DNA from 3 places in the Metabacillus sp. cB07 genome. Region 3 is predicted to be linked to each of the others. Evidence: riboswitches for the same ligand, from Rfam matches in the RefSeq annotation. Region 3 holds a riboswitch; each other region holds the start of a gene.
The links. A riboswitch is a leader RNA that binds a small molecule or an ion and turns the genes downstream of it on or off. The one in region 3 is predicted to bind S-adenosylmethionine.
Positions count from the first base shown of each region.

Region 1: it holds a riboswitch for S-adenosylmethionine, as region 3 does, so the genes downstream of both, JOJ89_RS09095 (YezD family protein) here and JOJ89_RS01165 (Na+/H+ antiporter NhaC family protein) in region 3, are expected to answer to the same signal.
Region 2: it holds a riboswitch for S-adenosylmethionine, as region 3 does, so the genes downstream of both, JOJ89_RS04685 (MetQ/NlpA family ABC transporter substrate-binding protein) here and JOJ89_RS01165 (Na+/H+ antiporter NhaC family protein) in region 3, are expected to answer to the same signal.

Region 1 is NZ_CP069296.1:1,808,493-1,818,198, forward strand. Features, by position in the region: gene carB (carbamoyl-phosphate synthase large subunit) at 1-3,063, shown strand, start outside; gene JOJ89_RS09070 (dihydroorotate dehydrogenase electron transfer subunit) at 3,060-3,845, shown strand; gene JOJ89_RS09075 (dihydroorotate dehydrogenase) at 3,839-4,774, shown strand; gene pyrF (orotidine-5'-phosphate decarboxylase) at 4,743-5,462, shown strand; gene pyrE (orotate phosphoribosyltransferase) at 5,459-6,091, shown strand; gene JOJ89_RS09090 (hypothetical protein) at 6,126-6,404, opposite strand; SAM riboswitch class I at 6,558-6,663, shown strand; gene JOJ89_RS09095 (YezD family protein) at 6,728-6,871, shown strand; gene JOJ89_RS09100 (phosphoadenylyl-sulfate reductase) at 6,975-7,676, shown strand; gene JOJ89_RS09105 (sulfate permease) at 7,731-8,753, shown strand; gene sat (sulfate adenylyltransferase) at 8,796-9,706, shown strand, end outside.
Region 2 is NZ_CP069296.1:923,902-933,607, reverse strand. Features, by position in the region: gene JOJ89_RS04695 (phytoene desaturase family protein) at 1-1,223, shown strand, start outside; gene JOJ89_RS04690 (protein adenylyltransferase SelO) at 1,284-2,738, opposite strand; gene JOJ89_RS04685 (MetQ/NlpA family ABC transporter substrate-binding protein) at 2,866-3,681, opposite strand; SAM riboswitch class I at 3,750-3,856, opposite strand; gene JOJ89_RS04680 (phytoene/squalene synthase family protein) at 4,002-4,835, opposite strand; gene JOJ89_RS04675 (phytoene desaturase family protein) at 4,828-6,303, opposite strand; gene JOJ89_RS04670 (phytoene desaturase family protein) at 6,300-7,823, opposite strand; gene JOJ89_RS04665 (hypothetical protein) at 7,981-8,862, opposite strand; gene asnB (asparagine synthase (glutamine-hydrolyzing)) at 8,943-9,706, opposite strand, start outside.
Region 3 is NZ_CP069296.1:197,775-207,480, reverse strand. Features, by position in the region: gene JOJ89_RS01195 (ABC transporter ATP-binding protein) at 1-307, opposite strand, end outside; gene JOJ89_RS01190 (GntR family transcriptional regulator) at 297-674, opposite strand; gene JOJ89_RS01185 (DUF3889 domain-containing protein) at 823-1,140, opposite strand; gene JOJ89_RS01180 (GNAT family N-acetyltransferase) at 1,190-2,062, opposite strand; gene JOJ89_RS01175 (TetR/AcrR family transcriptional regulator) at 2,059-2,685, opposite strand; gene JOJ89_RS01170 (SMI1/KNR4 family protein) at 2,928-3,416, shown strand; SAM riboswitch class I at 3,602-3,712, shown strand; gene JOJ89_RS01165 (Na+/H+ antiporter NhaC family protein) at 3,837-5,129, shown strand; gene JOJ89_RS01160 (CarD family transcriptional regulator) at 5,387-5,863, shown strand; gene JOJ89_RS01155 (TetR/AcrR family transcriptional regulator) at 6,460-7,116, opposite strand; gene JOJ89_RS01150 (ABC transporter permease) at 7,171-8,184, opposite strand; gene JOJ89_RS01145 (ABC transporter ATP-binding protein) at 8,181-8,906, opposite strand; gene JOJ89_RS01140 (aldehyde dehydrogenase) at 9,035-9,706, opposite strand, start outside.

The DNA.
Region 1 (9,706 bases), 1.6 Mb from region 3:
CCTGCAACGATCATGACAGATACAGAAATGGCAGACAAAGTGTACATTGAACCCCTGACACTTGAGTTTTTGACGAAAATCATCCGCAAAGAACGCCCGGATGCACTTCTCCCGACTCTTGGAGGCCAAACCGGCCTTAACATGGCGGTTCAGCTTGCGGAAGCAGGGGTTCTTGAAGAATGCAACGTTGAGATTCTTGGAACAAAATTAAGCGCTATTCAAAAAGCGGAGGACCGCGACCTTTTCCGACAGCTGATGAATGAGCTCCACGAGCCTGTCCCGGAGAGCGATATTGTGCACACCCTTGAAGAAGCATACGCTTTTATAGAAAAAGTCGGCTATCCTGTCATCGTAAGACCTGCCTATACACTTGGAGGCACAGGCGGAGGCATTTGCTCAAATGAAGAAGAGCTGATCGAGATCGTGACAAGCGGACTGAAATACAGCCCTGTCACACAATGTCTGCTTGAAAAAAGCATTGCAGGATTTAAAGAAATTGAATATGAAGTGATGCGTGATAAAAATGACAGCGCGATTGTTGTCTGCAATATGGAAAACATTGATCCTGTCGGCATTCATACAGGCGACTCCATCGTCGTTGCACCAAGCCAGACGCTCAGTGACAGAGAGTACCAGATGCTCAGGAACGTTTCTCTTAAAATTATCCGTGCACTCGGCATAGAAGGCGGATGCAATGTCCAGCTTGCTCTTGATCCGCACAGCTTCCAGTACTACATCATTGAAGTGAATCCGCGTGTAAGCCGCTCATCAGCTCTTGCATCTAAAGCAACAGGCTATCCGATCGCGAAGCTTGCCGCAAAGATTGCGGTCGGACTTACTCTTGATGAAATGATGAACCCGGTAACAGGCAAGACGTATGCGTGCTTTGAACCGGCACTCGACTACATCGTCACAAAAATCCCGAGATGGCCGTTTGATAAATTTGAGTCAGCCAACCGCAGACTCGGAACGCAGATGAAGGCTACCGGCGAGGTGATGGCGATCGGCAGAACGCTTGAAGAATCCCTTCTAAAAGCCGTCCGTTCACTTGAAGCGGATCAATACCATATCGATCTGAAACACGCAGCCGATTTCAGCGATGAAAAGATTGAAAAGCGAATCCGCAGAGCAGGAGACGAGAGGCTGTTCTATCTTTCTGAAGCAATCAGAAGAGGCGTATCAATTGAAACGATTCATGAGTGGAGCGGAATTGACCTTTTCTTCCTTGTGAAAATTGAAAATATCATCAAGTTTGAGCGTGTTATTGAAGAAGCGAAGTTTGATGCAATTGTCCTTGAAAAAGCGAAAAAGATGGGCTTTTCTGATATCGCTGTTGCTGAACTTTGGAAAACAACAGAGCGGGAGGTATACAAATTCAGAAAACAGCTGAACTTGTTCCCGGTCTATAAAACAGTTGATACATGCGCAGCAGAATTCGAATCTGAAACACCTTACTTCTACGGCACGTATGAGGATGAGAATGAATCAGCTGTTACAGATAAAGAAAGTGTGATTGTCCTTGGTTCAGGACCAATCCGAATCGGCCAGGGGGTAGAATTCGATTATGCAACCGTACACTCCGTATGGGCCATTAAAGAAGCCGGATATGAAGCGATTATCATCAACAACAATCCTGAAACCGTCTCAACCGATTTCAGCATCTCTGATAAGCTTTACTTTGAGCCGCTGACGGCGGAAGATGTGATGCACATCATCGAACTTGAAAAGCCTAAAGGGGTAGTCGTTCAGTTCGGGGGACAGACAGCGATAAACCTTGCGGATGAACTTGAAGCAAGAGGCGTCAAGATTCTCGGAACATCTCTTGAGGATTTGGACCGTGCGGAAAACAGAGATAAATTTGAGCACACATTAAACACTCTCGGCATTCCCCAGCCTCTTGGAAAAACGGCGACATCTGTAGAAGAGGCGGTTGCCATTGCTTCATCCATCCGCTATCCGGTTCTTGTCAGACCGTCATATGTTCTCGGCGGACGTGCGATGGAGATCGTGCATGAGGAAAATGATCTGCTGCATTACATGAAAAATGCTGTAAAAGTAAATCCGCAGCACCCGGTACTGATCGATAAATATTTAACTGGAAAAGAAATAGAAGTTGATGCGATCTCAGACGGCAAAAACGTCTTTATTCCTGGAATTATGGAGCATATCGAGCGTGCAGGGGTCCACTCCGGAGATTCTATCGCTGTATATCCTCCGCAAACACTGACGGAAGATATCAAAAAGACGATTACTGAACGGACAATCGCACTTGCAAGGGGATTAAACATTAAAGGGCTTCTGAACATTCAGTTTGTCATCTATAAAGATGAAGTATTTGTCATCGAAGTGAATCCAAGATCAAGCCGCACGGTTCCTTTCTTAAGCAAAATAACAGGCGTGCCGATGGCAAATCTTGCAACGAAGGTGATACTCGGCAAATCATTGCCGGAGCTTGGGTATGAAACGGGCATTCAGCCTGAAAGCGAGGGCGTCTATGTCAAAGTGCCGGTCTTCTCTTTTGAAAAGCTGCGCAGAGTGGATATTACGCTCGGCCCTGAAATGAAATCGACAGGCGAAGTGATGGGAAAAGATACAACTCTTGAAAAAGCTCTTTATAAAGGCCTAATCGCATCAGGAATGAAAGTGCAGAACTACGGACAGGTCCTTCTGACAATCGCGGACAAAGATAAAGAAGAAGGTCTGGAGGTAGCCCGCCGCTTCAGTGCAATCGGCTATCAGATCATGGCAACAAGCGGAACAGCCGGCTACCTGCATGAGAACGGGGTAGAAGCGAGAATCGTCGGCAAAATCGGCAGTGAGTCTCCTACTATGCTGGATATTATCCGCACGGGCGAAGCTCAGTTCGTCATCAATACACTGACAAAAGGGAAACAGCCGCAGCGCGATGGCTTCAGAATCAGACGCGAGTCGGTTGAAAACGGCATCCCGTGTCTCACATCCCTTGACACAGCAAAAGCGATTTTAAGAGTTTTAGAGTCAATGACCTTCTCAACAGAACAAATGCCAAAACGAGTTATCAGCAAAGAGGTGACGTACGCTTGATCCGAAAAGAATGGATGATCATTGCCGGACAGAGAGAAATTGCTGAGGGAATTTATGAACTTACATTAAAAGGGAGTCTGGTCGATGAGATGAACCAGCCCGGCCAGTTCGTTCATATCAAAGTTTCAAGTGCAGCATCTCCTCTTTTAAGAAGACCGATCAGCATTGCAAAAATAGAGAAAGAAAAGCGGGAATTCACGATGATCTACCGGGCAGAGGGAGCGGGCACGAAGCTCCTTTCTGCAAGGAAAGAAGGAGAACTGGTCGATGTGCTCGGCCCGCTTGGAAACGGATTTGATCCGGAAAGCCTGGATCAGGGAGATACAGCGCTTCTTGTCGGAGGCGGCATCGGAGTCCCTCCTTTATACGAGCTTTCAAGGCGTCTGCTTGCAAAGGGTGTTAACGTCCGCCACGTACTCGGTTTCCAGTCTGCGAATCAGGTTTTCTATGAAAGTGAGTTTAAGAAACTCGGAGAAACCTATATTGCGACGGCAGATGGTTCATACGGGACGAAAGGGTTCGTCACAGACTGCATCAAAGAGCGCAGCATCGATTTTGACGCTCTTTTCGCATGCGGTCCGACCCCCATGCTTGCAAACCTCCAAAATCTTTTTCCTGACAAGCCTGTTTTTCTCTCTCTTGAAGAAAGAATGGGCTGCGGAATCGGTGCATGCTTTGCATGTGTGTGCCATACAGCAGATGACCCGAATGGCACATCTTATAAAAAAGTGTGCACCGACGGGCCGGTATTTAAAGCAGGAGAGGTTGTGCTGTCATGCTGAATGTTGAACTTCCGGGACTTTCACTCAAAAATCCGATTATGCCGGCATCAGGCTGCTTTGGATTCGGTAAAGAATTCGCCGGCCTTTATGACCTGAACAAACTTGGAGCCATCATGATCAAAGCAGCAACAGCCGAACCGCGGTTTGGAAATCCTACGCCGAGGGTGGCTGAAACAGAAGCGGGCATGCTCAATGCAATTGGCCTGCAAAACCCGGGACAAAATGGAATCCTTGAAAATGAGCTTCCCTGGCTTGAGTCATTCGATGTGCCGGTTCTTGCAAATGTGGCGGGCTCAGCAGAGGAAGATTATGTCGAAGTTGCAAGAGAAATCAGCAAGGCGAAAAATGTCCACGCGCTTGAACTGAACATTTCCTGTCCGAATGTTAAAACCGGAGGAATTGCATTCGGTACAAACCCTGAGATGGCAGCTTCCCTTACGCGCGCAGTAAAAGCTGTGTCAGAGGTGCCTGTTTATGTCAAGCTGTCACCGAACGTCAGCAATATCACTGAAATTGCCAAAGCCATCGAAGCGGCTGGAGCAGATGGATTAACGATGATCAACACGCTAATCGGAATGAGGCTGGATTTGAAAACAGGAAAGCCGGTTCTTGCAAACCGCACAGGCGGCTTATCCGGCCCAGCGATCAAACCGGTAGCCATCCGCATGATTCATGAAGTCAGCCAGGCTGTATCTATTCCGATTATCGGCATGGGCGGTGTTCAGACAGCAGAGGACGTTCTTGAATTCATGTACGCTGGAGCAAGCGCCGTAGCCGTAGGAACAGCCAACTTTGTGAATCCGTTTGTCTGCCCTGAAATCATTGAAGAACTGCCTCATGTACTTAAAAAGTACGGGTTTGACCACATTACAGAATGCATCGGAAGGAGCTATAAGCATGAACGAGAGACCGCTGATTATCGCGCTTGATTTTAAGGATGCTTCGGAAACAGGAGAATTCCTAAAAAAGATGTCCGGACAGAAGCTGTATGTAAAAGTAGGCATGGAGCTCTTTTACCGGGAAGGTCCTGCAATCATAGATCAGCTGAAATCAGACGGACATGAGATTTTCCTTGATCTTAAGCTCCATGATATTCCGGAAACAGTGAAAAAAGCGATGAGGGGTCTTGCCGGACTCGGAGTCAATCTTGTCAATGTGCATGCTGCCGGCGGCAGTGCCATGATGGAATCTGCAATGGAAGGTCTTGAGGCCGGAACACCTGCAGGGTCCAAGCGTCCCGCCTGCATTGCTGTCACTCAGCTGACAAGCACATCGCAAGAGATGCTGAAGAACGAATTGCTGATCAGCAAAAGCCTTGATGATACGGTGCTAAGCTACGCTAAGCTTGCGGCGAAAAGCGGCCTTGACGGTATTGTCTGCTCTTCTCTGGAGGTGCCCCGCATCTACAGCGAGCTTCCAGCCTCGTTTATGACCGTAACACCCGGCATACGCATGAGCGGAGATGCAGTAAATGACCAGGTCAGGGTGGCAACTCCTGAAAAAGCGAGAGAGCTTGGGTCAACCGGAATTGTGGTCGGACGGAGCATCACCAAAGCACCGGATCCGCTTGCCGCCTATACTGAAATGAAAAACGCCTGGGAGGGACTGCCTGTATGAACCATCAAATTGCCGAACAACTGCTGACAATCGAAGCTGTATTCCTTAGCCCGAATGATCCGTTTACCTGGTCAAGCGGGCTCAAATCACCGATCTACTGTGATAACCGCCTCACGCTTTCTTATCCGGAAGTAAGAAAAAACATTGCAGAAGGTCTGTCCGCTCTGATCAGAGAGCATTATCCCCAAGCTGAAATGATAGCAGGCACGGCTACTGCAGGAATTCCTCATGCTGCATGGGTAAGTGATCTTCTGAATCTGCCGATGTCCTATGTGAGAAGCAAGCCAAAGGGTCACGGAAAGGGCAATCAGATTGAAGGAAAGATCCGGGAAGGACAGAAAGTGGTAGTAGTGGAGGATTTGATTTCAACCGGAGGAAGCGTCATCACGGCCGTTAAAGCTCTGAGAGAAGCCGGATGCGAAGTGATCGGCGCTGTATCCATTTTCACATATGAACTGCAAAAAGGGACAGAGATGCTTGAGGAAGAAGGCATTCATTCCGTATCACTGACGGACTATTCATCTCTGATTGAAACAGCTCTGAAAAAAGGCTCCATTCAAAAAGAAGACTTAGCCAAGCTGAAGAAATGGCGTGAAAATCCCTCTTCAGAAGAATGGCTGAACGTATAAAGAGAAAAGGCATCAGGAAGAGCTGATGCCTTTTTTATTTCCATATCAGCATGCTGCCGGAAAAAGCCAGTGTGCTGATCAGCAAAAAGCCAATTCTGAATCCTTTTTTCTGCCAGGGTGCAGGCAGCCATTTCCCGCTGAGTTTAAATCCCGCAAAACCGATCACCCCGAAACACTTCATCACTCCTCGTTCCTCTTTCATTTTTTCAAAAATGGCTGGGTCATCAATCTCCATTGCCGCATAAGCTAATGAAAATCCGCCTAAAGCATAAAAAAAGACAGCTGCACTTAATAAATGAAAAATAACTCCCACCTCCCGGACGAACTTTAGTACACCTTATTCAAACCCTGTTAATCTAGCACTTTTTTATAATTAGTTCTAAAAAAAGAGATGTTTTTTAATTCCGATAGAAAAACTATGATTGACATAGTCTTCAATTGTGATAAAATTTAGAAAAATATAATAAACTTATCCAGAGAGGCGGAGGGAACTGGCCCGGTGAAGCCCGGCAACCTGCATGCGTGCAAGGTGCTACATCCAGCAAAATGAAACCCATTTTGGAAGATAAGGTTGATGCCTGAACAGTCTTTCAAACCGGAAGGCTTTTTTTAATGGGTAAGAAACGGGGGACCACTGTGGGTACTGATCAACAACTTGACGCGGTCATCGACAGGCTTAAGGAAATGCTGAACACAATGAGCTATGGTTCTGTGACATTGATCGTTCAGGACGGAAAAGTGATTCAGCTTGAGAAAAATGAAAAAATCAGAATGAAATGAGGATGCTGACCGGACAAACCGGAGGCGTTTTGACAAAAGCGGGCTCCTGTCCTGATGGTAAAAGCTTTTTGTGCGGGACCTGAAAAGTGAGGAGAAGATCAGCATGCTGACATACAAAACATGGCATGAGCAAGAACAGACTTTTGAAACAGACGACGGGTACAGCGGCGCATTGAATGTGCTGAAGTGGGCTTACGGCCATTACGGCGAAGAGATTGTCTATGCCTGCAGCTTTGGCATTGAGGGCATGGTTCTCATTGACCTGATTTCAAAAGTAAAACCGGATGCGTCGATTGTGTTTCTTGATACAGATGTTCATTTCAAGGAAACATATGAAACCATTGAACGTGTAAAAGAAAAGTATCCCAAGCTCCGAATCACGATGAAAAAACCTGCCCTTACCCTTGCAGAACAAGCTGAACAGCATGGAGATAAGCTGTGGGAAACAAATCCGAATCAATGCTGTGCAATCAGAAAGCTTCAGCCGCTGAATGAAACACTCTCTCAGTCAGAAGCGTGGATTTCAGGGCTTCGGAGAGAGCAGTCTGAAACAAGGAAACATGTGCAATTTATCAATAAAGACGACAAGTTTCAGTCGGTAAAAGTCTGTCCTCTCATTCACTGGACGTGGAAAGATGTCTGGCGCTATGTTCATAAAAATGACCTCCCTTATAATCCGCTCCATGATCAGGGATATCCTAGCATCGGCTGTTTCCACTGCACGCAGCCTGCGTTCAGTGCAGATGATCTGCGCTCAGGCAGATGGAGCGGCCAGGGCAAAACAGAATGCGGCCTGCATGGATAAGGAGGGATTGCCGTGCTTGAACTGGGTGCGCTTGCCATCAGTCTCTTTTTCGCCATGAATATTGGAGCGAGCGGGGCCGCTGCTTCCATGGGAGTAGCTTACGGTTCCGGTGCAGTTCCGAAAGCCCGGCATGCCCTATTTATATGCGCCATCGGTGTTTTTGCAGGCGCGTATCTTGGCGGGGGAGAGGTTGTTAAGACAATAAGTGCCGGAATTATTCCGCAGGATATCATTGATGTGAAAGTTGTTCTGATCATTATTTTGTCTGCGACAAGCTCGCTGTTTCTTGCAAACCTGCTGGGAATCCCGCTTTCAACAAGCGAGGTGACGGTTGGAGCCGTTGTGGGAGTGGGAATTGCCTATCAGATCCTATTTATTAAATCACTGATGATTATCATGATGTTCTGGGTGATTGTTCCTGTCGCAGCTTTCGGAATTGCCTGGCTGTTCGGCAAAGGGCTTTATAAAGTGCAGCATAAACCGTTCTTTAAAGACCGTCCGCTCCTTACAGGCATCCTGATACTGGCCGGATTTTTCGAGGCTTTCTCAGCTGGAATGAACAATGTGGCAAACGCAGTGGGGCCGCTTGTCGGGGCCGGCCTGATTTCGGTGCCGGACGGGACCCTGCTCGGAGGAGCATTTGTTGCTCTTGGAGCGATTTTTCTCGGCAAAAAAGTGCTTGAAACAAACGGTAAGAAAATTACCCGGTATTCAAAGCCTGAAGGCATTCTGATTTCCGGTACAGGAGCAGGACTTGTGATTGCCAGTTCCATTTTCGGACTTCCCGTCCCTCTGACTCAGGTGACCTCATCAGCTATTATCGGACTTGGAATGGCGAAAAGCGGAAGCGAGATTCTTCAAAAGCACATTGTGAAGAAAATCATCCGAATCTGGATTGTTTCACCGCTGTTTTCACTTGCCATATCGTATATGCTTGTCAAACTGTTTTTGGAAAAGGATATGTACTCCCTTATCGTTCTTCTGAGTGTCATGCTGGCAACCCTAGGTGCACTGAGCCTGATGAAGGCGATAAAGGATGAAAAGCGTGCCGTGCATGAAGAAGGCGGAGGCATTTAACGTTAAAACCAATTAAAAAGGTCAGTTTAGGAGGAAAAATAAATGAGTTTACATCCGCATGGTGGAGTATTAGTTGATGTATACAATCCTGAAGTCACTGCACATGAAATCGATCAGGTGATCGAAATCGATGCAATGGCTCTCAGCGATCTGGAATTGATCGGAATCGGAGCCTACAGCCCGCTTACGGGTTTTTTAACACAAGAGGATTATGAAAGTGTAGTCAGCAGCATGAGACTTGCAGACGGCACGGTCTGGAGCATTCCGATCACGCTTCCGGTTTCAAGAGAAACAGCAGCGTCGCTGAAGACAGGAGAAAAAGCAAAGCTTCAGTATGGCGGCGAAGTGTATGGGCTGATTGAAATCGAAGATCTCTATGAGCCGGATAAAACGAATGAAGCGATCAATGTTTACGGAACAGCGGATCTCGCCCATCCCGGAGTGAAAAAACTGCATGAAAGAGAAGACATCTATGCAGGAGGCAAAATCACTCTGATCAAGCGTCCCGATAAGCCGTTTAAAGAATATACGTTTGATCCATCAGAAACAAGAGCGATTTTTAAAAGCAAAGATTGGAAAACCGTAGTCGGCTTCCAGACAAGAAATCCTGTGCACAGAGCACATGAATACATCCAGAAAGCTGCCCTTAAAACAGTTGACGGATTGTTTCTGAATCCTCTTGTCGGCGAAACGAAATCTGATGATATTTCAGCAGAAATCCGCATGGAGAGCTATGAAGTATTGCTTAAAAACTACTATCCGGAAGAACGAGTGGAGCTTGGCGTTTTCCCTGCTGCGATGAGATATGCAGGACCAAGAGAAGCGATTTTCCACGCGCTTGTCCGCAAAAATTATGGATGCACTCATTTTATTGTCGGAAGAGATCATGCAGGCGTCGGTGATTATTACGGCACATATGATGCTCAGAAGATATTTGACCAATTTGAAGAAGC
Region 2 (9,706 bases), 730 kb from region 3:
ATACGCGCAACGTATTTAGCGATGGAACGGTCTTTGATTTCACAAGCAATTCCGCATCCATGAAAGAGCAGCTGGAGAAAATCGATCCGTTTGCCGCACAGCATTATGATGAATTTCTAAAAGAAATTACAAGATTGTACAAACTGTCTGAAACGCACTTTTTCCCAAAAATGTTTCAGTCGTTTGCAGACTACCTCTCACCTTCACTTGGAACCGCGCTTCTAAAAGTCCGTCCGCTCGAGTCCATGCATCACTTTTTCAGCCGATATTTTAAAAACCCTGAGCTGATAAAGGCGTTTGACCGGTATGCGACATACATCGGCTCCTCCCCGTATATCTCTCCTGCCACTTTTTCAATGATCGCTTATCTTGAGCTTGTCCAGGGCGTTTTTTACGCAGAAGGCGGGAATGTGAAAATTGCAGAAGGATTTAAAGCAGCCGCAGAAACACTCGGCGTGCGGTTTCATTTTGGGGCGAAGGTAAGCAGGCTCGAAGTGAAAAATAAGAAGGTATCATCTGTTCTGCTTGAAGACGGACAATCTTTTCAAGCGGATGAAGTCATCATGAATGCCGACCTGCTTCAGGCTTATCCTGAACTTGTTGACGAGCAGCACCGTCCGGGATTTAAAGCTTCAAAGCGCGACAGCTACCAGCCGTCCATCTCTGCATTTGTCATTTTGGCCGGCCTGAAAAAAAGACATGGGGAGCTCCTGCACCATAATGTCTATTTCTCCAAGGATTATAAAGAGGAATTTAGTGATCTGTTTTCTGAGCATCGCTACAGCAGCGAACCGACCATCTATATCAGCAATTCCTCGTATACGGACAAAAGCGTATCCCCGTCAGGAGATAATTTGTTCATCTTGGTCAATGCCCCCGCTCTTACAAGAGAGGGCGAGCTTGCTGCCGATGCAGAAGCCTACAAGGAACGGATTTATGGTATTCTGGAGGCAAAAGGACTCGAGATCAGGAGTCAACTAGCCTGTGAAAGGGTCATAACTCCCCTTGAAATCGCAGACACGTTTGGAGCATACCGCGGAGCTCTTTACGGTATTTCAGCCAACAGAAAAATGGATGCCTTTCTCCGCCCTTCCAATTTTTCAAAAGACATCCGCAACCTATCCTTCGTCGGCGGCAGCACCCATCCCGGAGGAGGTTCGCCCATGGTAACCCTGAGCGGATTGAACGTCGGAGAGGCTGTTGCTTCAAGGTACAGAAGCTAAAAAACTGTTTCCCTGAATACGGGAAACAGTTTTTTATTAGCTCGTCACCGCTTTATCATCTCACGTCCCGCAATAAGTCCTGTAAGGCTGATCGTCATTTGGAGGAAGCTTGCAGTATTCTTCCTGTTCCGGGGAGTACGCATAAGGATTTTCCAATACACGCAGCAGCCTCTCAGTCACACTGTAATCTCCATCTGCCGCGGCTGCAAGGGCCTCTTCTACCCGGTGATTACGGGCAATAACGGCAGGGTTGCTGTTTTTCATCAACTGCAGCGAATCCTCTTTTGATTGGTGCTGCCTTCCCAGCCTCTCTTGCCAAAGACGATTCCACTTTCCAAACTCCTCTGATTGAAACAGGGCAGAGTCCCCGTATGATCCAGTCGTTAGCGACCTGAACGAATTTGTGTAATCCGCACGATGCTTCTGCATCATCTTCAGCCATTTCTGAACGAGTGACTCGTCCTCTTCTTCCTGATGAAACAAGCCCAACTTGTCCCTCATTCCATTAAGCCAGTACTGCTTATACAAATCACTGTACCCTGAGAGGGCATCCTGCGCAATCTCAACCGCCTTTTCCTCATCCTCATGAAGCAGCGGCAAAAGCGATTCAGCCAGCCTTGCAAGATTCCAGCCGCCGATGTAAGGCTGGTTTCCGTATGCATAGCGGCCGTTTACATCTATGGAGCTAAACACGGTTTCAGGATTATATGCGTCCATGAAGGCACATGGTCCGTAATCGATGGTTTCTCCGCTGATTGTCATGTTGTCGGTGTTCATGACACCGTGAATGAATCCTGCAAGCTGCCATTTCGCAATAAGTTCAGCCTGCCGGTCAATCACTTTCTTTAAAAAAGACAGATAGGCGTGTTCATTTTCTTCAATCTCCGGATCATGCCGCTTGATTGCATAGTCGGCAAGGGCCTTCAAATCCTCTACGCCTCCCCAGTTAGCCGCATACTGGAAGGTGCCGACCCTAATGTGGCTAGAAGCGATCCGGGTAAGAACCGCACCAGGCAAAAACGATTCCCTGATGACAGGGTCTCCCGTTGTGACCACCGCAAGACTCCGTGTCGTCGGGATGCCAAGACCGTGCATGGCTTCACTGATGATGTACTCCCGAAGCATCGGACCAAGGGCAGCGCGGCCGTCACCTCCCCGGGAGAATTTCGTTCTGCCTCCACCCTTCAGCTGAATATCGATTCTTCTATCATCAGGCGTCAGGTGTTCTCCAATCAGGATCGCACGGCCGTCGCCAAGCATTGTAAAATGGCCGAATTGGTGACCTGCGTATGCTTGTGCAAGCGGCTCTGCACCATCAGGAATCCGGTTTCCTGCAAAAACGGCCGCATCCTTTTTTAATGTGTCAGCATTGAGCCCGAGAGAAGCAGCCAGTTTTTCATTAAATATCACAATTTCAGGAGAACTTGCCGGGGCCGGTTTCTGACTGGCAAAAAAGAGTGACGGAAGACGCATATAGCTGTTGTCAAAGTTCCATCCGCTGATTGAATTTTTCATCCTGTCTCCTTTTCTTTCTTTAGTTGGTTATCTTTTGTTATGACCCAATTATTTCAGAGGAAGCAGAAATACTCAAGGAAAGACGCAAAAAAACAGCCCAAAACGGACTGTTTTCATTCTCCTCTATTTATTTCCCTTCCATCCACTCAGGCTTTCCGAATCCTTTAAAATCTTTGTCTATCGCTTTCTCAAACTCGTCTGATTCAACAACGGCTCTAATATCTTCGGCGATTTCAGAATCTGCGTCTTTTGTGTTCATCACAACACGATTGCGGTGCACGTCATTCATATTCTCCAGAGTCACCGCATCCGCAAGGTCCATTTTAGCCGCAAGGGCAAAGTTCCCCGGCACGGCAGATAGGTCGGCATCTTCTACAGCTCTTGGAAGCTGCGCAGCTTCAATCGGAAGGAACTTCAGTTTTTTAGGATTCTCTGTCACATCTTTTTCAGATACTTGAAGCGGGCTGACCTCTTCATTTAACTGAATCAGTCCTGCGTCCTTCAGAATATGAAGCGCCCTGGCAGCATTCGTCGGATCGTTCGGAATAGCGACTGACGCGCCATCTTTGACTTCATCAATCTTCTTTACCTTGTCTGAGTACAATCCCATTGGAGCCGTCGGCACTGTGATAATTTCCGAAAGTTCCAGTTTGCTTTGCTCAGCAAATGTTTCCATGTAAATTTTGTGCTGAAACAGGTTGGCATCGAGTTCATCATTGCCCAGGGCATTATTGGGCTGAATATAATCGTTGAACTGAACAACCTCAACTTCATATCCCTTTTTTTCAAGACCGGGTTTAATAGCCAGTTCCACCATATCTGTGTAGGGACCGGCTGATGCGCCGATTTTAATTTCTTTTTTCTCTCCGTTTGTTTCTTCTGCGCCGCACGCAGACAGGATTCCCGCTCCTGCTACTAATAATGCCAACACCATTTTCTTCATGTCTTTTTCCCCCTAGATTGAATAAAAAAATTCCTCCTTCATTCAGAAAGAGGAATCGTATGTATGACGACTTATCTTTCAGAATGAAGGACATTCTGCAGGATTTAGCACCGTTCCATTTAAGGAGGTTGCCGGACGTCGCAGGGCCTGTTCCCTCAGTCACTCTTGATAAGCAAGCTATTAAATTGAATAACGTAATCTTATACTGCGTAATGGGTTCTGTCAATCATTATTTTAGAATAATCAAAATAGTGAGATTAACAGACTGCCAAAAAGCACCGTCCCGATGAAGACGGTGCAGCGCTGAGCTGTGTTCAAAATCAGATTTGCGAAAGAATCGCATGTTTTTCTTCACTTGACACAAAATTCCGCTCACCGAACACATTGTAGTCATTCAAGCGGATTTTATTAAGGATTGCACGGTAGAAGTGTCCGGCAGCTTTCACAGGTGCGCGGGAATGCAAAGGATATTCATGCATAGTCAGCATCGCTGTATCGTAATGCTTTTCCGCTTCTGCGGCAAGATGCTCCCACACTCTGATAAATTCAGGGGTTACCTTCTGCTGCTGCAGATCAAATTCGGTCATTTTATGTTTTGCCATTACCTCTTCAGGGACGTAAATGCGGCCGCGTTCGAGATCTTCTCCGATATCCCTGAGGATGTTCGTCAGCTGCATGCCGAGTCCAAGAGCGATAGCCCCTTCGCGAAGAACGTTTGTCTTCTTCGGAGCAAGCACCGGCAAAAGCATGAGGCCGACTGTGCTTGCAACGTGATACGAATAATCAAGCACTTCTTCCATAGACTGATAGCGGATTTTGACAAGATCCATTCCCTGGCCTTTAATCATGTCCCGGAAGGCTTCCACATCCATATCGTAATTGGTGAATGTATCGTGCAGGGCCACCCACATGAAATTATCTTTAGAGTAATCCCCTCTTAGAAAAGAGTCGAATTCAGCCGTGAATTCCATTAACTCTTCACTTGGCCTCTCTCCCTCGTCTACGATGTCATCGACGATTCTGCAGAAGGCGTATACAGCCCACACTGCTTTTCTTTTTTTAGGAGGCAGAAGCGAAAAAGCTTTATAGAAAGTTTTAGAATGATGCCGGATGACTTCTTCACATTGCTGATAGGCCTGTTTTAAATCAACCACTCAGACTCACTCCTTCCCTCTCTTTGTTTTGATGATCGGATAAGATGGCAGAAACCATCAGCTTCGCCCCCTGCATAACGATCGGGATCCCGCCTCCGGGGTGGATCGAAGCTCCTGCTGCATAAACGTTTGTGAGCTTGGATGGTTTAACCTGCGGTCTGAACACGCCGGATTGGAACAAAGTCGGAGCGATGCCGAAGCTTCCTCCCTGAAAGAGTCCTTCCATTTCTTTGTCATCCGGTGTTCTGACTTTTTTCCACTGGATTGACTTTCTGAGACCGGGAAATCCTCTTTCTTCAAGCTGATCAATAACCTTTTCAACAAAACCTTCCTGTTCCCACCAGTTGATCGAGCTGCCTGATGGCACCGGCACAAGTGCGTATAAAACGCCGTGTCCCTCGGGTGCAAGTGAGGAATCGATTACAGAAGGATGAAATGCGTAGATGGAAGGATCTGACGGAACTTCTTTCGTTTCAAAGATTTCTTTCATATGCTGCTGAAAATTCGAGCCCATAAAAAACTGATGCACAGGTGAATCCGTGTAGACTTTGTCCAGTCCGAAGTAAAGCAGAACACAGCTGGATGACGCCGTATAGTTTCTTGCAGGCATTGACTCCTTTGGAATCATCTTTGATGCGCCTGGAAAGTCTCCGTTTAAAACAAAGGCATCCGCCTTGACTTCTTCTCCGTTTACAATCAGAGCTGCTGCTTGCTCTCCCTTTGTTACTACTCTTTCAACAATAGCATTTTTCATCACCTTTACGCCAGAATTTAGAAGGGCGTTTTCAAGAACCGTAACTAGGGATGCATAGCCGCCTTTCAGATAATAAATGCCGTGCTTATGCTCGCTGAATGAAATGAGCGAATAAAGGGCCGGTGAATCAAGCGGATTGCCTCCGATATAAAGTGTCTGCAGGGAATAGGCCTGCCGGATTCTCTCATCCTGAAAATAGGCTTTTAACGAGTTGTTTACAGATTTATAAGCTTTCAGGTGCACGAGCGTTTTCAGGTTGTTGCGCGTCCAGAACGTTCGCTTATCGTGAAAGGATTTCTCGAGAAACTGGTCCTTACCAAGGTTGAAGCGGATTTCCATGTCTTTCATGAACTGAACGAAGCCCTCTTCATTTCCCGGAAAGTTCTCCTTTATCTCCTGGATCTGCCGTTCAATGGAATTATATTTCGTGTACGAAGACCCGTCTTTAAAGTGCAGTTTATAAAGCGGATTGATATTGATTAATTCGTACTGATCACGGCTAATTCCTGCTTCATTCAAAATGGATGTGAGCATTTCCGGCAAAAGAACAATTGTCGGGCCCTCATCAATCCTGTACCCCTGCTCTTCTGTAAAGGCAAGCCTTCCTCCAAGTCTGTCTCTCTTTTCAAACAAACTGACCTCATATCCTTTTTTCCTGAGCATCAGAGCTGAAATAAGCCCGCCAATGCCGCCGCCCGCTATTGCAATTTTCATAGTGCATTCCCCAATTTCTTTTCAGATTTGATTGGTACAGCATGACTGGTTTCGTTCAATATGGCATTGGTCGTGATCCTTGCTGATTCTAGGATGGTTGGAAGCCCGCTGCCCGGATGAGTTCCTCCTCCGACAAGCCAGCAGTTGTTCAGCTCTTCAAATTTGTTATGGGGTCTGAGCACCATCATCTGTGTCAGCTGATGGCCTAAATTAAAGGTTGCTCCTTTATAGACAAGAATGTCTTCTTCCCAGTTCTTCGGCGTAATGATTTTTTCCGTTTCAATATGATTTCTCAAGTTTTTAAACTGCGTTTTCCGTTCAATTGTCTCAAACACCAGTTCCCGGAACTCTTCCTGATGCTGTTCCCAGTCAATATTGCTGAAGTTGTTTGGTACCGGGGCAAGTATGTAAAGCGCAGACTTGCCTTCAGGCGCCAGAGTATCATCTGTTGCAGCCGCATTCTGAATATAGATGGACGGATCCCCTGACAGCTTGAGGGTTTTCGTGATTTCCTCTACGTTTCTCTTATAATCTTCAGAAAAAACGATTGTATGGTGAGGCAGATCATATTTTTTATCGAGACCGAGGTAGATCATGAAGGTTGAACAGGAGTATTTTTTCTTCTCCAGTTTTTCTTTTGAGAATTTCTTTAATGTACCCGGTTCAACGAGATTTGACATAACGTGGGCGAAATCGCCGTTGATGACGACTTCATCAGCAGCTGCTGTCGTTCCGTCTTCAAGAATGACGCCTTTCACATCCTTGCCTTGGAGCAGCAGTTTTTTCACTCCTTTTCCGAGGTGGATCGTGCCCCCATGCTCTTTAAGCACTGCTGCCATTGCTTTTGACAGCTGGTTTACTCCGCCTCTTGGGTGAAAAATTCCGTATTCATGTTCCATAAAAGAAAGGATTGAAAATGCTCCGGGACATTCCCATGGGGACATGCCAAGATATTTAGACTGAAACGTAAACGCATATTTGACTCTTTCGTCTTTAAAATAGCCTGATAAAACATCATACAGCGATTTCGTAACAGTCAGCTGCGGAAGAGCCTTAATGACCTTCCAGCTCAAGTAATGACTGAAGCGGTCCATTTTGCTTTGCAGAATCGGAGTCAATGCCGCCATTTTCCTGCGCGTATCGTTCATGAACCTGTTATAGCCGTTGCCGTCCCCCGGCGAAAACTCTTCTAATCTCTCGACCATTTTTTCCGGATTTTTTGTCATTTTTAAGGACTGATCGTCAAAAATCAGTTCGTACATTTCTTCAAGTTCAATCATGTCCATATAATCATGAAGGTTTCTCCCGGCTGAAGCAAAAATCTCTTCAGCAATATGGATCATGCTCAAAAAGGTCGGCCCCATATCAAACGTGAAGCCGTCCAGTTCAATGGAAGCATTGCGCCCCCCGACATATGGCTGTTTTTCATATACGTCTACCTGGTACCCCTGACTCGCTAAATTCATGGCAGCTGCCAAGCCGCCAGGCCCTGCACCGATGACTATGATTTTTTTAGCCATGTTTACTCCTCCTAATTCCTGTACAACAGTTATACAAACATTATACAATTCAATTTATTAAAACACAATCAATTAGGTTCTCCCTTTTTTTACTATTCCCTAATAGGAACGATTTCAGCAGCTTTTCAGATCATTTGACGCACAGAAAAAAGCCCGGCTATTTAGCCGGACTCGTTTCTATCATATTCACCGTTGCTTCAAATGTCAGGATTTCGTTCTCCCAAACGGCATTTCCCTTCATTACCTGATCTTTCAGTCCCAAAGGCACAACATAAACGCCGTTCACTGGTCTGAGCTCCTTCACTTCTTCTCCTTCGAGATAATAGATCTCAAATTCCGGTTCTCCTTCTCTGTTAGCAGCACTCAGCGTGAAAGTGTTTGAATAATAGGTATCAAGCACATCACCTTTCAGGCTGTCTGTATAATATGGATCCATTTCCTTAGTACAGCCTTTAACTTCAACCTTGCAGTATTTGGGCTTGATAGACTCAAGCGTTTTCTCATTCCATACGACCGATATAACCGGTGGTTTGGACAAGTCCGGTAAGTCGTCATCTTCCTCTCTGCCGCTGTTCCATATGGCCATAAATAAGGGGACTCCAATACAAACAAGAACAAGTGCAACAAATGCAGTGTCCCATTTCGTTCCTTTCACCGGCTCATGCTTACTGTGATACAAAAGCCATTCATCAAACAGAAAATATAAAAACCCTGCGAAAACAGTCAGGAGAATTCCATAAACCTCCCGAAAAATAAAAAAGCCGGCAACCGCAGCAGATAAGACGTGAATAGAAAAGTTCAGAAGCCTTCTGCTCTTGCCCTTGTTGCGCACTATGTAATAGGAGACGATGCTCACAGGCAGCCCAACAGCCACAATAAAGCCCCCGGCAGCCAAGAGAAAAACCGGCATCATCATCCATGCATCCCAATAATCCAAATAACCATTAACAGCACCAGAAATAAGGCTCAACAGAAGGAATGTCAAGCTAAGGCCAAAAGCTGCCAAGACTGCACTCAAGATTTTTTTATAAAACATCATCTTCACCCCGCTCCTAATTTTAACATAAAGAGGAAATTAATAGAGTTTGTTTCATTACAAAAAGCCGGCTCAGCCGGCTTTTACGATTCATCAATATCAATTCTGTAGGTTTCAAACCAGACGTGGATCTGTGCAAGATGGGCAAGAAGCTGCGGCCCGGTCATCAGCTGTCCGTACCACGGCGCCTTGAAAGCACTGCCTTCTGATTCGATGATGTCATGCAGCGCCTTTTTATCAAAAAATGTATGCAGCGCTGAATCCTTTTTCTGCGTAAGAGACTGCAGCCACGTTTTGACCGCTTTTGTGTAATGAGGATTGTGCGTTTTAGGATACGGACTCTTTTTCCGGTAGAGCACCTCGTTTGGCAGAGAACCTTCGAGCGCTTTGCGGAGTATGCCTTTTTCCCGGTCTCCGTGCATCTTCATCTCCCACGGAATGTTCCAGACATATTCAACAAGACGGTGATCTGCAAACGGCACCCGGACTTCAAGGCTTGCGCCCATGCTCATGCGGTCTTTGCGGTCAAGCAGCGTCGTCATAAACCAAAGGATGTTCAAATAAAACAGCTGTCTGCGTTTTGACTCTGTCTCAGATTCCCCGTCGAGCAGCGGCGTCTCTTTCAGCGTCTCCTGATATCTCATTTTCACGTATTCTTTTAAGTTCAGCTTGCTTTGCCAGTCCTTGTGAAGCAGATTCATGCGTGCATCCGTAGACCTCATCCACGGAAACGCTTCTTCCGATAAATCCTGCGGCCTGTGGAACCACGGATAGCCTCCAAAAATTTCATCCGCACACTCTCCGGACAGACCCACAACAAAGTCTTTCTTTATCTCACGGCAGAACC
Region 3 (9,706 bases):
GGTAAAAGTACCCGGCAAACTTGAAGATGTCGCCGATTTTCATTCCCTTTTTAAAATTTTCGCTTTCATTGATAAGGCAGATCGATTCTGTAATTGCCTGATTTTCAAACGGCTTCTGGCCCCCGATCAGAACCTCGCCGCCATCAGGCATGACCTGCCCTGCAAGAATTTGCATCAGCGTGGTTTTGCCTGCTCCATTTCTGCCGAGAAGACCGTAGATTTTATTCCCTTCAAGTTGCATTGTAATGGCGTCCAATGCTTTCTTTTTCCAATATTCTTTTGTTAATCCCGTGATGCTAACGTTCATTTGCTCCGCCCCCTTTTTCAAGCATTTCTTTCAAATCGCTCACACTGATATTCAGCTTTTGCGCCTCGGATTTCAGCGGCAGGATATAGGCTTCAAAAAACTGCTCCTTGCGCTGATGAACCAGCTTGCTCTTTGCCCCGTCTGCTACAAACATCCCAATTCCCCTTTTCTTAAAAAGAATGCCCTTTTCAACCAGCTGATTAATTCCTTTTGCTGCAGTTGCAGGATTGATCTGATAGTGCGCTGCAAATTCATTCGTTGACGGCACCCTTTCTCCTTCCTGCACTAAGCCATTGATGATATCGTCTTCAACCTGTTCTGCAATCTGCTGAAATATCGGCCTGTCAGTGTCTAAAAATGGATTCATGTGACTGACCCCTCTTCCTGTCTGTTCATTGGTTAGTTACTTATGTAATTAACTATATATCTCATTGGCAATCATTGTCAAACTTATTTGTAAACTTTTTCAATAAATAGGCAAAAAAAGAAACGGAGGCATTTGCCATCCGTTTCTTTTATGCGTCTTTGAATGTTACGTTCGTTACCTTTTTCGTCTTTTCGCTGTACTCCACATAGACGAAAATCTCAAACGTTTTGCCCCGCTCCTTAAGAACAAGCTTGAAGGTTTCTGTTGAGATGATGCCTTTTGTCTTCTTCCCGACATGAAGATAATCGGTGATCTGTGCACCGGGGTATTTTTCCATCGTTTTTTTCATAGCTACTCTTCCGTACTCTTCGTACGACTGAACGTGAGCTTCAGCCGAGGCTTGAGTCTGTCCCTGAACAAGAACGGCCGGAAGACAAAGGAGCAGAAGAATAAGAATCCGGTTCATGTGCAGCACCCGCTTTCTTTTTCTCATAGGGTCTGCAGAGGACTGAACTTTATGCAGTCATCTCTTTTACCATAAAGACCTGCTCTGCTTTTACGATGAATCCCTCGTCTTCAAGAATGCCGCAGACAGAATGAGCTCTCGGGAAATTCACGGCTGTCCTGCTGACGTCAGCTTTATTTGAAAACGCAAATGCTTCGTGCAGCAGAGATTTAAGGACATCTTCTTTGTTTTCATGCTCAGGGTGAGCTTCGCACTGAAACAGGAGAATCCCGGAAAGCTTTCCTTCCTCGTCGTATTTGCGTTTTGAAAGGGCATAGCCAATCGTTTTTCCGTTCTCAACCGCAAGCAGCGCTTCACCGTCACGAATGTTCTGCCACTGCACCTGCCATGGAATCAGCCTGCTGCAAAAAGAGTGCTCCGCTAAATTATGCGGCTTTTTCCAGTGAATATCATGCGTTAGAGCGGGCGGATCGAGTGTCAATGGAGCCGAATATCCGAGGTGAACAAGCTGATCTGCCGTCTGATATCCCATCTTCTCGTACAGCTTGATTGCCCGGTCATTATGCGAAAGTGCTTCAAGTGTAGCCGTGTGGACTCCTTCTTTTTCATAGATGGACAGGACTTCTTCCATCATCTTTTTCCCGACGCCTTTGCTTCGGAATGCAGGGGCAACTCCGGTGCCTCCGTTCCAGGAGACGTTTTTGCCGTCAATGGACCTGACGCCGTTTAAGATCAGTCCGACGGGTTCGGTTCCGTCAAAAGCCACAATGGACAGCGCGGGTGAAAGATTCTCAAATACAAGTCTGTTCAGAAAGGCTTCAAGTGTGAGAGTCATATCAAAATCATAGCCTTCAAACCCCTTGTTCCATGCAATCAGTGCATCTTGAAGTGTACATTGGGACAGCCGTTTACATGTAATCATTCTCTCTCCCCTTTTCTTACGTACATAAACACCATTTCTTCAAGTGTCTTCATCTGTTCCCGGAACGGATAATCGTTTCCGATGACAGAATAATGAAGGCAGGTGCCGTCAATTGTTCCCCATACCAATGACGAGATAATAGCGGGATCCGCATCCGGCCGGAATTCCAGCTGATCAATTCCTTCCTGCAAAACCTCCATCAGCAGCGTCCGGTAAACCTCTTCATACCGTGCGGTCATCACCCGTTTCAGCTCTTCATCCCGTCCTGAATGAATCCAAAACTCAAGGTGAACCCCGATCATCCGCTGCCAGTCCGGTGAAAGCTTGATCTCCAGATAGTTTTTGAAGAACTGTCTGAGTTTCTCTTCGGCCGTTTCCTTTTTACGGAAACGTTCTTTTAACCCTGCTATATTCTCTTCCGTCTTCCTTTGCATCAGCTGCAGATAAATGTCTTCCTTGCTTTTGAAATAGTTATAGATGGCTCCTTTGCTCAATCCGGATTCAGCTACAATGTCATCGATGGTGGCCAGCTGAAATCCTTTTTCCCCGAATGCCTTCAGAGAGCTGTCCAGAATATGCCGCTTCTTCTTCTCCTTATATTCCTCTGATACAATTGGAGCCATTTGCAGCCCGCCCTTCTTTTTTTAAAACCGACTATATAGTCCATATTATTCCATACACAGTGAAAAATTCAAACAATTTTGATTATAGATCGAGTAAAAACTGCTTTTGAATGTGCATCATATAAGACCGCTGGAAAGAGGAGGAAATAATGATATGATAAATTTATACGCCCTTCGAAGAGAAATGCATCAACAAATTGTTACTCCTTGGCGGAATAAATATTACCTTTTTGAGGTGGAAAATGATCATAGAGACTTTGGAATCTTTGAAAGCGAATCTAGATGGAGATGGTAGATTTCGAATTCATTTAAATGATGGTACGGCAGCAGATAAGAAATGTTTGTTTTTTGAACCCGCTTCATTACAAGAAATAAATGAGTTTAAATTTGATTTACCGGATGACTATAAGACGTTTTTGACCTTACATAATGGTGGAAGAATATTCACTGATGATTGGGGGAGTGGCATTTTTGTCCATAGTTTAAAGGAAATAATACAAGAAACTCTCTCTATTTCTCATCTAATTCCGGAAAAATACTTTTGTGTAATTAGATACGCAGATGTAGGATATTTTTTAATAGACGAACAAAAAGTTGAAAGAGGGGAAAAAGATTATTTATTGTATGAGGACATTGATACTAGCAATCCTCCACAAAACCTTAAAATGACCTTTGAAGAGTTTATAGAAAAACTAATTAAATTTGAAGGTGAATTATTCTGGTTAAAATGAAATAAATAGAAAAAGTGCCGATACGGAATTGTATCGGCACTTTTTCCACTTCTTTATTTCCACATTGCATCATTAACAAAAAATTAAAATAATTTAGATCTTAACTCGAGTTAAATCTGCCATTTGACTTTTGCACCGCAACCCCTTAATGTAGTAAAGGTATTTTTTAAAACACACATATCATCTTCTTATTAAGAGAGGCAGAGGGACTGGCCCTGTGATGCCTCGGCAGCGGACTCGCAATCCTTGTGAGTGCTGTGCCAATTCCAGCAAGCCATGCGCTTGAAAAATGAGAAGAGCTTATTTCCATTCCGGATATAGGATCTCTTCTTGTTATCAAGAAGAGATCTTTTTTTATGCAGTCAGTTTTTATCTGCAGAGAGCGGAACACTATGATTACGGAAGAAACGAAAGGTGGTTATTATGAAGACAAAAGCTAACGGCTGGGCACTTTTGCCCCTCGTTATTTTCATCGGACTATTTGTGGGATCGGGCATCATCACAGGAGACTTCTATAAAATGCCGATCCTTGTGGCAATCCTTGTTGCCGCAGCAGCAGCCCTTATCATGAACCGGAAAGAAAGCTTCACATCAAAAGTGGAGAGTTTCTCAAAAGGAGCGGGACACCCTGACTTAATGATCATGGTCTTTATCTTTATTCTTGCGGGTGCTTTTTCGGAAGTGGCAAAAGGAATGGGCGCCGTTGAGTCGACGGTTAACCTGGCACTGTCCTTCCTGCCTCAGAGCCTGCTGATTGCAGGGCTGTTCATCATCGGCGCGTTTATCTCGCTTGCGATGGGTACCTCTACAGGTACGATTGCCGCTCTTGCTCCGATTGGAGTCGGAATAAGTACAGAGGCAGACATTTCAGTGGCTCTTGCAATGGGTGCCATTATTGGCGGGGCCATGTTCGGAGATAACTTGTCGTTCATCTCGGATACAACTATTGCAGCTGTCCGAACACAGCAAACAGAAATGCGGGACAAATTCAAAGCAAATTTCTTTATCGTGCTGCCCGCAGCCATTATTACGTGCATTGTGCTTGTCGTCATCACACTGGGCGGACAGGCACCAGTTACACCTGAAGCGTACAGCTGGGTAAAAATGCTTCCATACATCGGGGTTCTTGCAGCAGCACTGCTTGGAGTAAATGTCATTGCTGTTTTAGCAGGAGGCATTATCCTCGGCGGAGTTATTGGAATGGCAGACGGAAGCTACACACTAACAGCGTTTCTGCAGAAAATAACAGACGGCATCATGGGAATGGCTGAGCTTGTCATTCTTTCGCTCCTGATTGGCGGTATGGTAGAGCTGATCAAGCGAAACGGCGGCATTCACTTCATTCTTGAAACCATGACGAAGCGTATTTCTTCTAAAAGAGGGGCAGAATTTGCGATTGCGGGCCTTGTCAGCTCTACGAACCTTGCAACGGCAAACAACACAATCTCGATTATTGCAACGGGCCCTCTTGCCAAAGATATGGCGGACAAGTATGAAATCGATAAACGTAAATCAGCAAGTCTTCTCGATATCTTCTCATGCAGCATCCAGGGACTGATCCCATACGGTGCGCAGATCCTTTCAGCGGCTGAATTTGCTTCCATCTCCCCGACAAGCATTCTGCCGTACTCCTTTTATCCGGTACTGATTGCTCTATGTGGTATTGTGGCGATTTTGATACAGTTTCCGCGGTTTAAAAGAAAAGCAGCGTAAGAAAAAACAGCGTCCTAAATAACACGGTAAATCATATATCAATCAGCATACTAATTTGCATAGAAATTAGTATGCTTTTTTTGATATTCGCAGGAAAATCCACCTTCCCTTTATTGGTAATCCGACACGTTTCCTGCTGCATTTTCTTTTTTTGATCTTCAAAGGAAAAAGTAGTTGACACCAAAAATAAATTTATGATATCATTAAAAATTTGATAAAAAATAATCTATATGTTAAGCTTTAGAAGGTTACCATATATGGAGGTGGATTATTTGTTTCAAATTGGCGATAACATTGTTTATCCAATGCACGGAGTCGGTATCATTAAAGCTATAGAAGATAAGGAAATATCAGGGAAAAACCAGCAATATTATGTCATAAATATGTTAATAGGCAATATGCAAGTCATGATTCCTACGGATAAAATACTGAGTTCACGTATACGCCCAGTTACTGACATACTTGCATTAAAGCACATCATACACATTTTTCAGCATGGAGAATCAGATAGATTACTGTCGTGGAAACAAAGGTATAAAGTGAACACGGACAAAATTAAAACCGGCAACATACAAGAAGGTGCTGAAGTTATACGTGATTTAATGCGTATGAAGAAAGAAAAAGCACTTAATACAAGCGAAAAAAAAATGCTGGATAGCGCACATGAATTTTTGATTAGTGAACTGGGAGTCATTAAAGGAATCACTGATCATCAAATAAATAGTTTCTGTTAAGGCTGATTATAGATAATGTCTTACAACTTCCTGAATCTTACGGGAATGTGATTATTATTAAAAGCAAATCTTTTCAAAAACAGCCCACTTCTTCAGCTCACTATTAGAGCATTCACCTCTTTTGTTATTTCTGCAATCTAATCCATTTCTATTTTTTTAATTTCTTTTACGAACGTTTGAAGTTTCATCAAAAAACTCGATAAAATAGTTATTTTTGCAATCCTGACTCACACTGGCGCGGACAAGGAGCCGTAAGGATGAAAGAGAGGTAGGGCTTTCATTGTTTTAGGTATACAAAATAGTATCCAGTCCGGTTATTTCCAGAAAAAAATAATCAATATTGAATGGTGATTTTTTCTTCTTAATGTAAAAAAGATAATCGAATTGGTAACACCATATGGTCAAATATAAAAGAGGCTGGGCTTCGAATAATTCACCTTTTTCTGTGTTATTCAGGAATTCACCCTGCTGCCTTAGTGGTTGGCAGTGAATTTTCATATTTTAATTTAAAAAGTATAAAAGCCGGTGACATTTTACTCCTCGTAAAATGTCACCGGCTTTTTCAGTTCAGAGGAGGGTTTTGTCCCAGCCTCTTTTTATTTTTTCATTAATCCATACAGCAGAAACTGAATGGTATATTCTTTTTCCGCCTCATCATCCCAATCCAAATCCGGAAGAAGAATAAACCTTGCAAACAAAAAGCCCATAATGCTGGTCACAATCATCCTCAGCACCGTTTCAGGCGGCATTTTAACCATTTCCCCTTTTTCCTGAAAGAAAACGATAAGCTCCTTCAGCTTTTCCATGGCGTGTGTTTCAATAACTTTTCTGATTTCCCCTCTAAATTCTTCGTGAAAGAATACTTCCTGAAGAAGAATTTTTACGACAGGCTGATTTTTTTTCACAAATTCATACCGGTTCTCCAGGATAAATCGCATGAGCTGCTCGGGATCTTCATGCTTTTGCTTAGAAATCTCTCCGATAAAGTTCTTCACGAGAAACGGAGCTGCAAATTTGGTGATCGTTGGCTTTACGATTGCAAACAGCAGATCCTTTTTCGTCTGATAATGCCTGAAGATTGTGCCCTCTGCGACACCGGCTTTCTTCGCAATTTCACTTGTTGATGCAGCTGCAAATCCTTTATCGGCAAATATTTCAATGGCCGCTTCCACGACCTTTTTCTGTTTATCGCTCATTTTCACATCTTCATCGGTCAGCCTCAATAGCTCTTCAATGGAAAAGTGTTCACTCATTTAAAAAACTCCTCATTCATCAATACATTAATTATATCTGAAAATGAGCAGTCACTACAGTCTTCTCACTTTTTTCAAAGCAAAGATGTTCAGAACAAGAAATAAAACGGCAAATCCAAGCAGCACATATACATCATTCGCAATATGCTCCCAGCCATTTCCCCTGATCATGATTTCCTGCAGAGCATCGGCACCATATTTCAGAGGCATAGCGTAACTGACGGCCTGAAGCCACTCCGCCATCGTTTCCAGCTTAAACAGACCTGAAAAGAACACCTGCGGGACGATGATCAGCGGAATGAACTGAAACATCTGCAGCTCATTGCCGGCAAACGCAGAAAGGAGCGTGCCGAGCGTCAAAGAGGTCATGGCAAGCAAGAAGGTTATGAGAAGCACGTAAAAGTAAGAGCCTTCCATCATCATATCCAGAACACTGATCGAGAAAGCGGAAATCAGGATCGCCTGAAAGGTTGTAAAGATACCAAACCCTATCACATAACCAAGGACAAGCTCATAGCGTTTAAGCGGCGTTGCCATAATCCGGTCGAGTGTCCCGCTTGTGCGTTCGCGCAGAAACGAAACACCTGAAATTAAAAAGACAAAGAAGAAAATAAAGACACCAATTAGAACCGGACCAATGTAATCAAAAGAAGACATTTCCTCTGATCCATGCACGTATGAAATGTCTGCCTTCCCTTGCTGTCCGGGCTGTGCGCTTTTTTGTATCAGCCCGAGTACAGACTTACTGACGCTTGGATCTGATCCCTCAACCAATATCTCCTGTTTCCCTTGATCAACACCAAGAAATGCATCAAGATCTTTCTCTTCGATGTAGTCTTTGCCTGCATTTTTGCTGAACTCCTCCACCTCTGCGCCATTTTTCTCCAAAGCAGCGACAAGCTGTTCAGGAGCTCCATGCACTCCGATTTTCGGTGTATAGGCTTCACTGTCAAAAATAAAGTGCATCAGCGTCAAGATAAACAGGGGCGCCACAAGCATAAGCGCAAGTGTCCGCTTATCGCGGAAAAACTGCTGAATGATTCTGATCACAATGGCCATCACTCTCATTTTCGCTCACCTCCGTATGCTAAAAATGCCCCTTCTATGGTCGCCGTTTTTGCTTCGCTTTTCAGTTCTTCTGGCGTACCCGCTGCAATAAGCTTTCCATCTCTCACAAAACCGATTCTGCCGCATTTTTCTGCTTCATCCATCACATGCGTAGTCACGACAATAGCCGTACCGGACTGCCTGATCCGCTCGAGCTCCTCCCATATGGACTGCCTTAGAATCGGATCAATTCCAACGGTCGGTTCATCAAGAACTAAAACCTGCGGTTCATTCAGCATGGCAATAGCAAGCGATAACCGGCGCTTCATTCCTCCCGAGTAGTCTCCGGTCCGCTTTCCGGCATGCTCAGCAAGATTGACAAGATCAAGCACGTATTCAATTCTTTCCTTTTTGTTCTTTCCTCTCAGTCCGCTTAACGAAGCAAAAAAGGACACATTCTCTTTTCCGGTAAGCTCAGAGTACAAAGCATCTGACTGCGCCATAAATCCTATATTCTTAAGCATATTCAAATCCGGCATCCGGACGCCAAGGACACTTGCCTCTCCATTGGTTGGCTCTTCAATTCCCACAATCATTTTGATGATTGTTGTTTTTCCTGAACCGGATGGTCCGAGCAGTCCGAAGATCTCCCCTTTATCGACTTTAAATGTTACATCTTGAATAACTTCTTTCTTTCCGAATGACTTTGAAACAGACTGAAGTACGATAGCTGGTTCACTCATCGTTTCCCCTCCGATCTTTACATGTGAGTGATTACTCACTTATAATATATGACACAGAGGACGTTTTGTAAAGTGAGTAATCACTTATTTTTTGCAGAAAAAAAGCAAACCTTAAAAAAGGTTCGCCTCTATTTCAATAGCCGCTTCACAATCTTCAAGCTGTTTTTCGCATTCGGATAACGGAAGCTAAAATCAAATCTGGTTGTCTGATTCAGAACGCTTTTATAGTGAGAAAAAGCATCGAAGCTGAATTTGCCGTGATAGTTGCCCATTCCGCTTTCTCCTACTCCTCCAAACGGCAGGTGCGGAGTTGCGATATGCATGAGCGTATCATTGATGCAGCCTCCTCCAAAAGAAACCCTGCTGACCACCTGCTCTTCTGTCTCCTTGCCTGAAGTAAATAAATAAAGCGCAAGCGGTTTAGGACGTGCCTGGATAAAAGAGATGGCTTCTTCAAGCTCCCTGTACTGGAGTACAGGGAAAACCGGTCCGAAGATCTCCTCCTGCATGACAGGAGAATCTGTGCTTACATCCCCAAGGATGGTCGGAGCAATAGTAAGCGTCTCTTTCTTTGACCCGCCTCCATAAAAAATGGTCCCTTCCTTGATGAACTCTGTCAGACGGTCAAAATGCTTTTCGCTGATCATTCGGCTGTACTTTTCATTCTGGAGAGGATCCTTGCCGAACATTTGCTCAATTTCTGACTTGAGCAGGGTCATAAATTCCTCTTTTATGTCTTCATGAACCATTAAATAGTCAGGTGCAATACAGGTTTGACCTGCATTTGTAAATTTTCCGAA